DNA from 3 places in the Tigheibacillus halophilus genome. Region 1 is predicted to be linked to each of the others. Evidence: predicted binding sites of a transcription regulator. Region 1 holds the regulator's gene; each other region holds the start of a gene.
The links. The regulator LexA, encoded in region 1, represses DNA repair genes until DNA is damaged. The targets are predictions, from matches to a motif close to CGAACATATGTTCG.
Positions count from the first base shown of each region.

Region 2: the regulator LexA is predicted to act here: its motif matches at 2,499-2,512, upstream of ACFSMW_RS02645 (DNA polymerase IV).
Region 3: the regulator LexA is predicted to act here: its motif matches at 1,645-1,658, upstream of ACFSMW_RS02360 (YolD-like family protein).

Region 1 is NZ_JBHUIZ010000003.1:739,134-743,425, forward strand. It holds gene glnA (type I glutamate--ammonia ligase) at 1-778, shown strand, start outside; gene ACFSMW_RS04205 (pyridoxamine 5'-phosphate oxidase family protein) at 1,017-1,625, shown strand; gene ACFSMW_RS04210 (hypothetical protein) at 1,729-2,034, opposite strand; gene lexA (transcriptional repressor LexA) at 2,162-2,785, opposite strand; gene ACFSMW_RS04220 (YneB family resolvase-like protein) at 3,073-3,714, shown strand; gene ACFSMW_RS04225 (DUF896 domain-containing protein) at 3,821-4,054, shown strand; gene tkt (transketolase) at 4,159-4,292, shown strand, end outside.
Region 2 is NZ_JBHUIZ010000003.1:419,016-423,307, reverse strand. It holds gene ACFSMW_RS02655 (metal-dependent hydrolase family protein) at 1-1,053, opposite strand, end outside; gene ACFSMW_RS02650 (hypothetical protein) at 1,155-2,318, opposite strand; gene ACFSMW_RS02645 (DNA polymerase IV) at 2,531-3,784, shown strand; gene ACFSMW_RS02640 (PepSY domain-containing protein) at 3,831-4,073, opposite strand; gene ACFSMW_RS02635 (UPF0182 family membrane protein) at 4,233-4,292, opposite strand, start outside.
Region 3 is NZ_JBHUIZ010000003.1:362,088-366,379, reverse strand. It holds gene ACFSMW_RS02365 (cation:dicarboxylate symporter family transporter) at 1-942, shown strand, start outside; gene ACFSMW_RS02360 (YolD-like family protein) at 1,280-1,600, opposite strand; gene ACFSMW_RS02355 (ASCH domain-containing protein) at 1,840-2,196, opposite strand; gene ACFSMW_RS02350 (helix-turn-helix transcriptional regulator) at 2,350-2,541, shown strand; gene def (peptide deformylase) at 2,534-3,109, shown strand; gene ACFSMW_RS02340 (GNAT family N-acetyltransferase) at 3,245-3,727, opposite strand; partial or broken gene ACFSMW_RS02335 (helix-turn-helix domain-containing protein) at 3,854-4,292, opposite strand, start outside.

The sequences.
Region 1 (4,292 bases):
CCATCACGAAGGGGCACCTGGACAACATGAGATAGATTTCAAGTATTCAGACGCGGTTCGCCATTGCGATGATATTCAAACGTTCAAATTAGTCGTTAAAACAATTGCAAGAAAACATAATTTGCATGCCACATTCATGCCAAAGCCTCTATTCGGGGTTTTCGGATCTGGTATGCACGTCAATATGTCTTTGTTCAACAAGGGAAAAAATGTATTTTTTGACGAATCAGGAGATATGGAATTAAGTACAACAGCATATCAATTCATCGCCGGGTTGCTTAAACATGCGAACAATTTCACAGCTGTTACGAATCCTACAGTAAATTCTTATAAACGTCTTGTGCCCGGTTATGAAGCACCGTGTTATGTTGCCTGGTCTGCACAAAACCGAAGTCCATTACTGCGTATTCCTTTTTCGAGAGGTCTAAGCACAAGAGTGGAATTAAGAAGTGTGGATCCCACTGCCAACCCATATATGGCTATGGCTGTGCTTTTGGCAGCAGGCCTTGACGGAGTGGAAAATAAAATGGCCCCACCAACCCCTGTCAATGGGAATATTTATGATATGACAGCGGAAGAAAGAAAGGAAAACGGAATTGTCAATCTGCCGGCAACATTGAAGGAAGCTTTAACAAAATTGACTAAAGATGAAACAATGATAGAGGCTATGGGAGCTCATTTGTATGAACATTTTATCGAGGCAAAAGAAATTGAGTGGGACATGTTCCGAACAACTGTTCACCCTTGGGAACGCGAGCAGTACTTGAGCCTGTATTAAGCTCGGTATGACTGGGTTTTAGATTGTGGATGCGGCCAAATAATTGAGTGAGAATAGATGGCCACCCACAAAATACCCACAAAAATAATCATTTTAGGATACTGTCCATATAAGCGTCAAGTTGGGCAGTATTTTTTTATCTGTTTATTTGCCTGTTGCCAATTTCTTGTTTGTTCCCCCCCCCCCAAAACATGTTGTGGTAAACTAGCATTAATAAAAAAATGGAAGGATTTAAGAAATGGCAGAATTGCGTGGAGAACATCTTTTGCAAGAAAAGTATGGAACGGTAAAAAAAGCGGCGGCCTTTTATAATAACCAGATGCTGCATCACCTCAATGGAGTAATGATAGATTTCATTTCTGAACAAAGTATGATGTTTATATCGACTGCGGATAAAGATGGAAACTGTGATTCTTCCTTCAGGGCTGGCCCTAAAGGTTTTGTAAAGGTGATACATGAGAAATTGCTGATTTATCCAGAGTATAAAGGAAATGGTGTGATGGCGAGTTTAGGAAATATAGAAGAAAATCCGCATGTCGGCCTTATGTTCATAGACTTTTTTGAACACTGTATTGGGCTTCATGTGAACGGAAAAGCCGCCATTGTAGAGAACAAACAGTTGCCGGCAATGGATCAGGTGATGAAAAAAATGAAGGAAAAAGAAGCGGCTAAAGCAGAAAGATGGGTTGTGATTGAGATAGAAGAGGCGTATATTCATTGTTCAAAGCACATTCCTAAACTGAGGAAGCTAGATAAGGATAACTACTGGGGAACTGACGAGGTCAGAAGAAAAGGTGGTGACTATTTCAAAACCAAGCATGAAAAGAAGCATGATCATGAAAGATAATAAACGAAAGTTAAAAAAATTGCAGGATACGATGTATCTCTGCAGTTTTTTCGATTGGGTAAAGGATGCTTTGTTGCATATACGATGTGGTGATTTACGTTTTTCAGGCTTTACCGAGCTGCCGTTTTTTAACGGCTTTTTTCTTTTTATAAGCAATCCAACTGGTTTTCAATGAAGCGTATGTGCCAACAGCCGCAGCTCCATAAAATCCGCCCATAAACAAGCCGGCCCATATATCATGACGATGGCTGATGAAAATAGAAATAAAAAAACCAAAGAAAGACGCTATGGTGGGATAATAAGGCTTGGGTATTGGAAAAGCTTTGAATAACTGGGTTAAGAGTATTATTGCAGGAACTGCTATGACTCCATCCAGTATGGTTGTATGTATGACCGGGAATTCTTCCATGAGTATCACCTTTCCACAGGTTTTTGTTATCATGTAGGTTTTCCCAAAATAACTTTTTTATGAGAGTATGCAAAAATCATGCAACATATAATACAAATGCTTGCCATTGAGCGGCAAGCATTTATTATCAATGAATGGAACGATAGAGACCAATTACTTTACCAAGAATAGAAACATTATCATAAATGAGCGGTTCCATCGTGGCGTTTTCCGGTTGTAATCGGATATAGTTCTTTTCCTTATAAAATCTCTTTACTGTTGCTTCGTTATCCTCTGTCATCGCTACAACAATTTCACCGTTTTGAGCAGTATTCTGTTGTTTGACGATTACTTTATCGCCATCAAGGATTCCTGCCTCAATCATGCTTTCACCATCGATGACCAAGACGAATGTGTTTTCATCAGGACTTGCTACTGATTTTGGAATCGGCAGGAACTCCTCTATGTTTTCAACAGCAGTAATTGGTATCCCCGCTGTAACTTTACCGATTAAAGGAGCATAGAAGGCGTCATCTTTTGGAATGCTGCCTTGTCCGGATGGATCAAGAATTTCAATTGCTCTGGGTTTTGTCGGATCTCTTCGTATATAACCTTTATTTTCCAATCTAGCTAAATGACCATGCACTGTCGAACTGGAAGCGAGTCCGACTGCCATAGCAATTTCCCGTACCGAAGGCGGATAGCCCTTTTTACTTACTTCAGATTTGATATAGTCAAGAATGGCTTGTTGGCGCTTTGACATTTTTGTCATAAAAACACACCTCACACATAGATTTTATTAATGATAGTTTACCATGGTTCATATGGTAAAGCAAACATTAGTTCTAAAAACGCTTGACAGGAACCTTTGTTCTGTTATAATCAAATTAGAACAAAGGTTCTCAAATGTGAGGAGGGGCAATATGTTTGGGAAATTGACGAAAACAGATGTATTTTATTTTGTAGCTTTTGCTTTATCACTTGTATTTTTGTATGTATCATTAATAACATCTTGATTCTTTATTATAGAAATATGAATACTAGGTTGGAGAAATCTATATGAAAAAAGCAATCATATATTGTCGTGTCAGCACTGACAAACATACACAGGAATCGTCTCTTGTAAGGCAGGAAGAAGAATTGCTCCGTTTGTCTGCAAATCTGGAAATCGATGTGGCTGATGTTATAACGGAACAGGCAAGCGGGTACGACGTTGACAGAGATGGTGTTTTTGAAATCTTGGAATGCTTTGCGGAAAAAAAAGCAGAAATACTGCTTATTCAGGATGAAACCAGACTGGGAAGAGGCAATGCTAAAATTGCCTTATTCCATCAATTGCAAAAGATGAATGTACAGGTTTATACAGCGGTCAATGGCGGAGAAATGGTTTTGTCTGAAGCGGATGCCATGGTGTTGCAGATTGTGGGGATTGTAGAGGAATATCAGCGGAAATTGCATAACGCCAAAATCAGCCGTGGAATGAAGAGGGCTGTCGCACAAGGATACAATCCCGGACGGAATATGATGCATAAAGACAGGGCTCCTGGTAAACAGCGTAAAGAATTCCCCATGGACGAGCTGATAAAGCTGCGCTCCAAGAATTTGACTTTCCAAGAGATCGCTCATACATTGCAGGGGCAAGGTTACGATGTTTCCAAGGCAACGGTACACCGGCGCTTTCAGGAGTATCAAAAAACTTGATTGCGATGATGGCAACAGGTAAGATAAAGGCAAGGACATACCATGAGTATGTTCTTGCTTTTTATTTTTAACCGAGGCTTTGATTATGCTTAACGGGAGGAAAAATATGATTTCAAAAAATAAACTGGATCGCATCAATGCACTCGCGAAGAAATCCAAGCAAGAAGGGTTATCCGAAGCGGAGAAACAAGAACAGAAAGCGCTAAGAGCTGAGTATTTGAAAAATGTGCGCCAATCTTTCAAAAATCAATTACAGACAATGACTGTAATCGACCCCGAAGGAAATGATGTGACACCAAAAAAAGTCAGGGAGATGCAGGAAAAGAATCGTAAAAATTAACGTTATTAATCTTTAAAATACGCAATGATGACTGCCAGAAACTTGTCAGGGATGCTGGTTCATTATAAAATGAGAGCAATTGGATAATTGAAAGGGGTAGAGAAATGTCGGATAATTTAGAGCAACTATCTGTTAATACAATACGAACATTGTCTATTGATGCAATTGAAAAAGCAAATTCAGGACATCCAGGATTGCCAATGGGTGCTGCACCAATGGCATACGTTCTTTGGACAGA
Region 2 (4,292 bases), 320 kb from region 1:
AATCGCTTCCATCGGTGACATGCCTCCTTCGGTCATCAAGGCAAGCTCCCGCAAATTTGTCCCATGCTTCATCACACCGGCATCAGTTCCCATTGCGATTTTCACACCGGCCTTATAAGCTTTCGTGAAGCTTGCCTTGTGTGCTTCAATCACTTCTTTGGATTTTTGCACTGCTGTATCAGGCATTCCTACATCTTTAGCTGTTTCCAAAACAGCGACTGGAGCCAATAAGGTCGGTACTAAGAACGTACCATTTTCGAGCATTAATTCAATTGCTTCATCATCAAGAAAAATGCCATGTTCTATGGAATGGATCCCAGCTTTGACTGCATTTTTGATTCCCTCTGCGCCTTGGGCATGCGCCATCACTTTAACCCCTTTGCGGAACTTAGCCTCTTCCACGATTACTGCCAGCTCCTCAGGCGAAAATTGCGTGAATTCTGGATGGTCTGTCGCACTCAACACCCCGCCGGTAGCATGGACTTTAATGACTTCCGCACCCGCACGGAGCATCTCACGGACTTTTTTGCGGACTTCCTCCTTACCATCACATTTGCCGCTCGGCATTCCCGGATAATCCTGCGCTTGCAAATCCAAAACGTTGCCTGATACCGTATAACCATCACCGTGACCGCCGGTAATGGTCAAGGCGTTGATGCTTAATTGCAACCTTGGACCAGCGATCAATCCTTCTTCAACTGCTTTTTTCACACCAAGGTCAGTCCCAAGCGCATCTCTGACCGAAGTGATACCAGCATGCAATGTTGTCTTTAAATATTCTGCTGCTTGATAAAAGTTGAAAGAAAATGGGGTCGCGAGCCTGTCGGCGACCGATTTATATTCCATCATCATATGGACATGTGTGTCTATGAAGCCCGGCAAGATCGCTCCGCCTGCCGCATCAATGACTTTTTCATTTCCTGTTGCCTCATACCCGTCTGTTGAACCGGCGTATATTATCTTTTCATCTTCAACCACGACGGTGGCGTCTTTTTGCGGTTCTCCCCCATTGCCGTCAATGAATAGGCCATTCCTAATGATTGTTTTGCTCATTTTTCATCCCTCTTTCATTATTGTTTGTCAAATTAACTGTTCTGAAAAAATATATTCTTTTTATTGAAACGTATTTAAAATTTACTTGTAATTCATTTGCTTCACAATGTTTGTATCAGAATACCGGCAACAATGACAGACGCGACTGTTACAGTGGTGAATCCGCCAATCAGCATCGGTGCCAGCAGTTCATTGAAGATAAGTTTTTCCTCCTTTTTATTTCTTGCCATGCTTCTGCTGACTTCTTCACATAGTAAATAATCACCCGGAAAGCCGAATAATGCAGTAAGAGCTACCGGCATACCTTTATACGGATCCCATTTCATCAGCTTCGACATGATATATCCGCCCAATGCAATGCCTGCTGTACCAATAATCAAAATGGCCAGAATGGCTGGCAGATTGTGCAGCACCTCGCTTGGTGTCACATCCGCCATTGTACCGATAACAACAAAGATAATAGCAATCATCGTAATCGTGAATGAATTGGCTCTTTCCAAAGACTTTTCTTCCAGCAGCCCGGTCTTGGTACCAATAATACCGATAGCCAGGCACCAAAGGCTGTAATGGATTGGCGTCAGTTCACCGAGCATGACCCCGATTGCTGCACCGACAAAAACTACAAATAATTTAATCGTCATACTTTGCCTGATCGGATGTTGTTCCTTCTCACTCATGGCAGCGGTCTCGTCTTCCTGGACCATTGGCATGAATGTGCCGCTATCCATGGCTTGCTGCATTTTAAATGCATATTTACGCATGAAATTCATTGCTAGTGGCATCCCCATCACACCTTGGAAAGCAACAACAAGTGCCGGGATGACAACCAAGCTGGTAAGTCCAAGCGCCTGTAATTTTTCAGAGGTGATCAATAGTGCGATAATCCCTCCGCTGATTGGACCTACACCAGCCACCGCAGTGGGATAATCAAAGAAAAGTGTGATAAGTCCCAGAATGAGCAAACCGGAAACGACTACACCTCCCAGCGCTATCAATACCGCTTTGTATTGGCTCTTTAGCAGTGAAAATGGAATCAGTGTACCCATGTGTGTAATCGCCGGACCAATCAAAATGGCTCCCAGCGCGGCGAATGTTGATTTGTCCATGATATCTTTTGGGAAAATGCCTGTCCAGATACAAATCAGATAGCCGACCATAGCTGTCAGCAACATAGGAATTCTTGCCCGGGAAATGATGGACAGCATCTCCCCAAGCGCGATTAAAGCAAAAATGCATACAGTTGCAATTAATGGGTTACTTAACATTCGCCTTCCTCCTGTGAATCGTGATGAGATAAATAATTCGTGATGATATGTAATATATCACTATAAATTCAGTATGTCCATTATTTTTTCACTATTCCTGACGATACTTGTTTTCACTTGTCAGAAGGTATAATCCAGAAAAAATTACCATTGTTATTACAAGCTGGGTTGCATATAATGAGAACAAACGTTCCTGCGGGAGGAGAGACAAAATGGACTACACTGCTTATCCAAGAAATGATGTATTATGCATCGATATGCGTTCTTTTTATGCCAGTGTGGAAGCCGTCAAGCTCGGCTTAGATCCGATGAAAGCGTTACTTGCTGTGGTCGGCGATCCAAATAGATCAGGAAGTATTGTCCTTGCCGCCTCCCCAGCTTTAAAGGAAAAGTATGGTATCAGCAATGTCAGCCGTTTTTTTGAGCTGCCTATACATGATCCCGCACTCATCATCGTCCAAGCGCATATGGGGGATTACATTCATGTTTCCGTTGAAATCACCAAGCTATTAATGGAGTATGCGCCAAAAGAAGCGATACACCCTTATTCTATTGATGAAATCTGGGTAACTGTCAATGGACTTGAAAAACTATTCGGCGACCCTTGCCAGATCGCTCGCAAAATCAGGGCAGAGATTCTGGAAAGCTTTGGTATTACTTGCTCCATTGGAATAGGAGATAATAAATTCCTGGCTAAAGTCGTCATGGATTTGCACGCAAAAAAGCAAGGTATTGCTGTATGCAGATATGAAGATGTCTCTGAAAAATTGTGGCCTGCTCCTATTGAAAAAATCTGGGGTATAGGCAACCGGATGAAAAAAAACCTGAACCGTATGGGAATCATCACACTGGGACAGCTTGCCGGCTCAGACTTGAAATATTTAAAAAAGCGTTTTGGCGTCATGGGGGAACAATTGTATTGGCATGCTTGGGGCATAGACCTTAGTCCAGTTTTCGGCGATTTTATAAAAACAGAACAAAAAAGTTTTGGTCATGGCATGACACTGCTGCGCGATTATAGCGAATCAGAAATAGGAATCTGCATTCTCGAATTATGTGAAGAAACCTGCCGCCGTGCCAGAACAGCAAAACAAGCAGGCAAAACCATTCATCTTGGCATTGGCTATTCCAAAGAGAGCAGCGGCGGCTTCAGCCGTTCCCGATCCATCATTACACCAACAAATATCACAATGGATATGTATGAAGTCTGTATGCAGCTGTTCCGAACATTTTACGATGGAAGCAGCAGCATTCGCAGAGTGTACGTCACTCTGGGACATTTATATGACGATGATCAGACACAATTGAATCTGTTCGAAGACATCTCTAAACGTAAAAATCTTGGTTTTGTCATGGACAATATTCGGGAAAAATACGGATCTACTGCCATTTTACGGGCATCGAGTTATCTGCCGGGAGGGATAGCGATCGATCGCAGTAAAAAAATCGGGGGCCATTTCGCATGACATGACCCCCGGTTTTATGTTTAGTGACAGGTGCAAAAAAATACGTTCAATCCAATTCAATATTGACAATTTCCCCTGTATCTACCGCGACATTCACCTCGTATTTCACGCCCTGGGCAGTCACAATATCTACTTCATACACTTGAATACCATGTTCCGTATCCAGTTCGATTTTGATAACCTGCCCAGGTACCTGTTGCAGCGCCGTATGCATCGCCTCTTCTATCGTAACCCGTCTCATGCCGGAATATCCGTTGACAGGAGGGTAATAATAGCCATCATAAAACATTTGGCCCAGCTCCTTTTTTCCTCTATTCGTATCATCCTATGTCACGTCAAAAGAAAAGTGCCTATATACAGAAAAAAGGAATTCTATTTTCTTACGCAAAAAAAGCAAGTGCTCCCCCTGAAGTTGAGCACTTGCAAATGCATACTACACCCTATTCGGTTATTTAATCTTTTCCAATTCATTTTGAATATCTGCCATGATTTTTCCTGCCTTTTCCCA
Region 3 (4,292 bases), 380 kb from region 1:
AACAAGCAAGAATTGCAGCAAACAGACATTTCAACCTATGTGAAAACAACGGAAGAACAAGAAGACAAGTCCATAGCCGACACGCTACTGCATATCGTTCCTACCAACCCGGTAGAAGCGATGGTTGATGGCGACATGCTCGCTATCATCTTCTTTGCAGTCGTATTTGGTCTGGGTATCGCAGCAATTGGCGATAAAGGAAAACCTGTACTGCGGTTTTTTGAAGGTACTGCAAAGGCCATGTTCTACGTCACAAACCTATTTATGAAATACGCCCCAATCGGTGTGTTCGCATTAATCGGTGTAACGATTTCCAAATATGGTTTTTCTTCTTTAATTCCATTAGGAAAACTGGCAATCACCGTTTATGGAACGATGATTTTCTTCGTTCTGGTTGTATTAGGGTTGATGGCGAAACTTGTCGGTTTCAGCATATTTAAGCTGTTAAAAATGATTAAAGAAGAATTAATTCTGGCATTTTCAACAGCAAGCTCCGAGACTGTACTTCCGCGGCTCATGGACAAAATGGAGCAAGCTGGCAGTCCCAAACACATTGCTACGTTCGTTATCCCAACTGGATATTCCTTTAATTTGGATGGTTCTGTTTTATATCAAGCTGTTGCGTCATTATTCATTGCCCAAATGTATGGAATAGAACTAAGTATCGGACAACAGATCACCTTGATGCTGGTACTGATGGTTACCTCCAAAGGGATGGCAGGTGTACCGGGCGTATCCTTCGTTGTATTGCTGGCAACCTTTAGTACAATTGGATTACCTGCTGAAGGATTAGCATTCATCGCCGGCATCGACCGTATCCTGGATATGGGCCGCACGGCTGTAAACGTGGTAGGTAACTCCCTTGCATCCATTGTGGTTGCTAAATGGGAAGGTCAATTCAATCCTCCAGTGGAAGAAAATATAGCTGAACAAACATTTTAATACTATACTTGGGAAACACGCATACATCACTTAACTATTTATGCGTGTTTCTTTACGTATTGCAGTTTTCCTTCCTTTAATTCACGTCTGCCACAATATTCTTCTCCAGGACTTCGGATAAGTCGAAAGCCATAGTTAATTTAAATGCAAGGTACATGTATTGGTGAGCTTCCTTTATAGGAGGAAAAAATGAAAAGAAGCGTTCAAACTGGTTTCGAAAAAACCTTTTGCAAAGGCCGAGTATTCAAAAATCAGTCACGCGTTCGCCTAGCAAACCGGTGTCTCAGAACAAGGCATAAAAAAAGCACCACTAATTGGGTGCTGGGATTGAACAACATCATAAGATTTCTGCCTCAGTAACATCTTCCATATCAATCATATATCCCTTCATTAGGAGTGTCTTATTATAAGCATTTATTGAAGTGATTTTTCCCTTGATATTGTGAAACCCTTCTTCACTGTAATATGTAATGGCTATCGATAAATCATCCGATACAGCTCTGCGCAGCATAAAATCTATTTTTGCAACCTGGTCTTCTGACAAAAATGGTTTTTCTGTGTGTTTATCGTAATGAAATAATTTAGTCAGCGCCTCCTGATGCTCGGTAAGCATCATAGCAGACCATTTCTTTGTCCCGCGATCATTCGCATTCTTCATGCTCCTGCCCTCTTTTTGTTTACCCATCATCATACACCTCAAAACGAACGAACATTTGTTTTCATCATATGCTTTATTATAAAAGAATATACATTCCTCCACAATGGTAATTTATTCTTCTCCATAAAAAAGCAAGGCGCTATGCCTTGCTTTTTAGGGATATATGATAAACCTGAAATGCCATCCTATTAGGTGAAACAAAAAACTGTCGTTTTAGTTTTGACCGCAAGTATCTTCTATTAATTTATCGGGGAGTATTCATGTACCCATACTTGCATTTTCGGAGCCCAGCGCATACCAGGGTGCATACTCAAAATAGATTGTTTGTAACTCTCTAAATCATCGTAGCCTTCTCTCCTTGCATCTATTTCAGTTACATCTCCCAAATATTGCGGATATATCGCATCCACTTTAAACTTTTTGCCATCCAATTCCATTATCTCTCCAATATCAGCATATATACCATTTCGCCGAGTGGCTGTTTTTTTACCTGCTATCACTTTTTCTACATCCTTCGGTATGGTTACAAGTTTTTCAATTGTACAAGTTTTTTCTGGTAAACTGCTCAAATCGGAACACTTCCTTTCTATCTTCATCTACCATCATACCACCAAGGTTTCATTCATTGCCAGTTAATTGATGAACGACGAAGACAAAGAAGCAGCCCAATTATGTCCAAAAGTATTGACATCTTATTCAAGTCTGTTATATTGATATTGACTAATACTTTTGACATGGGTGATTCAATATTGAAAAATAAAATCAAAGCATTACGAAAAAAAATGGGGCTAACACAAGAACGGCTTGCCAAAGAATGCAGTGTAGTTAGACAAACGATAAATTGTATTGAAAATGACAAATATGACCCTACTTTAGAATTGGCTTTTAAATTAGCCAAAATTTTAAACGTAAAGGTGGATGAATTATTTACTTATGAGTAAATTTGATTCGAATTATTTCATAACGATGAAAGATATTGTAAGAGAAGGAAATCCGATTTTACACCAAGCTACACACAAAGTGGCAGTTCCCCTTTCTTCTGAAGATAAAGAAACGTTAATCTGTATGAGGAACTTCTTAAAAAACAGTCAAGATCCAACCATTGCAAAAAAACATAAATTACGTGCAGGTGTAGGTTTATCAGCAAACCAAATTGGTTTAAATAAGCGTATGTTCGCTGCTTATTTAACAGATGAAAACGATAGAAAACATGAATATATGCTGGTTAATCCTAAAATAATCAGCCATTCTGTATCCATGATTTATTTACCTCCAAGTGAGGGCTGCCTATCTGTTGATAGGGAAATTCAGGGGTTCGTGCCAAGATATGAGCGGATAAAAGTCAAAGGAATTAATTTAGACGGGGAGGAAATCATGTTGAAGCTTAGCGGATACAGCTCTATTGTTATTCAACATGAAATAGATCATTTAAATGGCATCATGTTTTATGACCGAATTAATAAAGAAAACCCATTTAAGCTGCCAGAAAACAGCAGAAGTTTATATTGAAGTCCAAAACATCCATCATTCAATTTTCACTCGTTCCTTCTAAATAATAAGGGGGGAACGTTTTTGATATGGTTGTTTTTGATACGTACCCCTTTCCATTCATCAATGATTCCCTTCGTTTAAATCTGTGCTGTTTTATAACTTAACCATGTTATACCAGCTTACTCCACCATGTTTTGATGCAGAGATGCCATGATTAATAAACCCTTGTTTTTCATAAAAAGAAACTAAATCTTGTTTGCACGTTAAAGTAATGCCTTTTCTTTCATTTTCTTTTACAAGCTCTTCCATTTTTTTAATTAAGCGCGTAGCAATTCCAATATTTCTTGCTTGTTTAGACACTACTAGTCCTAAAATACTTTGATATCCTCCTGTTTTTTGGTTTGTTGTAATGTTTTCAAATAGATCGTCAGTAAGGTAAAGCTGGTTAATAATAGGTCCATTGATATACCCTAGTAGACCCCCTTCCTTTACTGCCACAATAAAGGTATCAGGTATCAACTGAATTCTCTCCTCAAGTGCTTTTTTTGTAGCGGCTTCATTTGTTGGAAAACCTTCATTCTCAATTGCTAACAACTGTTCTAGATCTGCTGGTTGAACATTTCTTAGTATGACCATCTTATTTAGCCTCCTTGGTAAAACTAATTTTACAAAGCTTTTATTTGCACATAGTTTGAATTATACAATCAAAGTAAGATTTAATGGTGATTTCCCCTACAACTTCCCCCATTGTTGGGCCATGTTTTAATACGCATTTATTTTATATTTTTTGTATGCTAAAGGTGTCATGTTCATCGACTTTCGGAATTTCTCAATAAAATAGCTTGTACTATTAAAACCCACTTGATAGGCAACTTCTGTAATATTAAAATCTGCTTGCTGCAGCAGGACCAGACTTTTTTGAATACGATAATCCATCATGTAATTTACTGGTGTAGTTTTTAATATTCGTTTGAAATATCGACAGCATTCAGAGCGACTCAATTGGCCAGCCCTTGCAATGTCCTCTAACAGGATTTTCTCAGCATAGTGCAAGTGTATCCAGCTTAACATTTGCTTCATCCGCTGGTTCTTTAACATTTCCGTTTGAACGTATTCCGGTTGAAAACCATTATAAATTAAGTTTTTCCAAATGAATGTTAATTGCATGGTTATATCCATTTCATAGTGCTGGGGTTTTCGC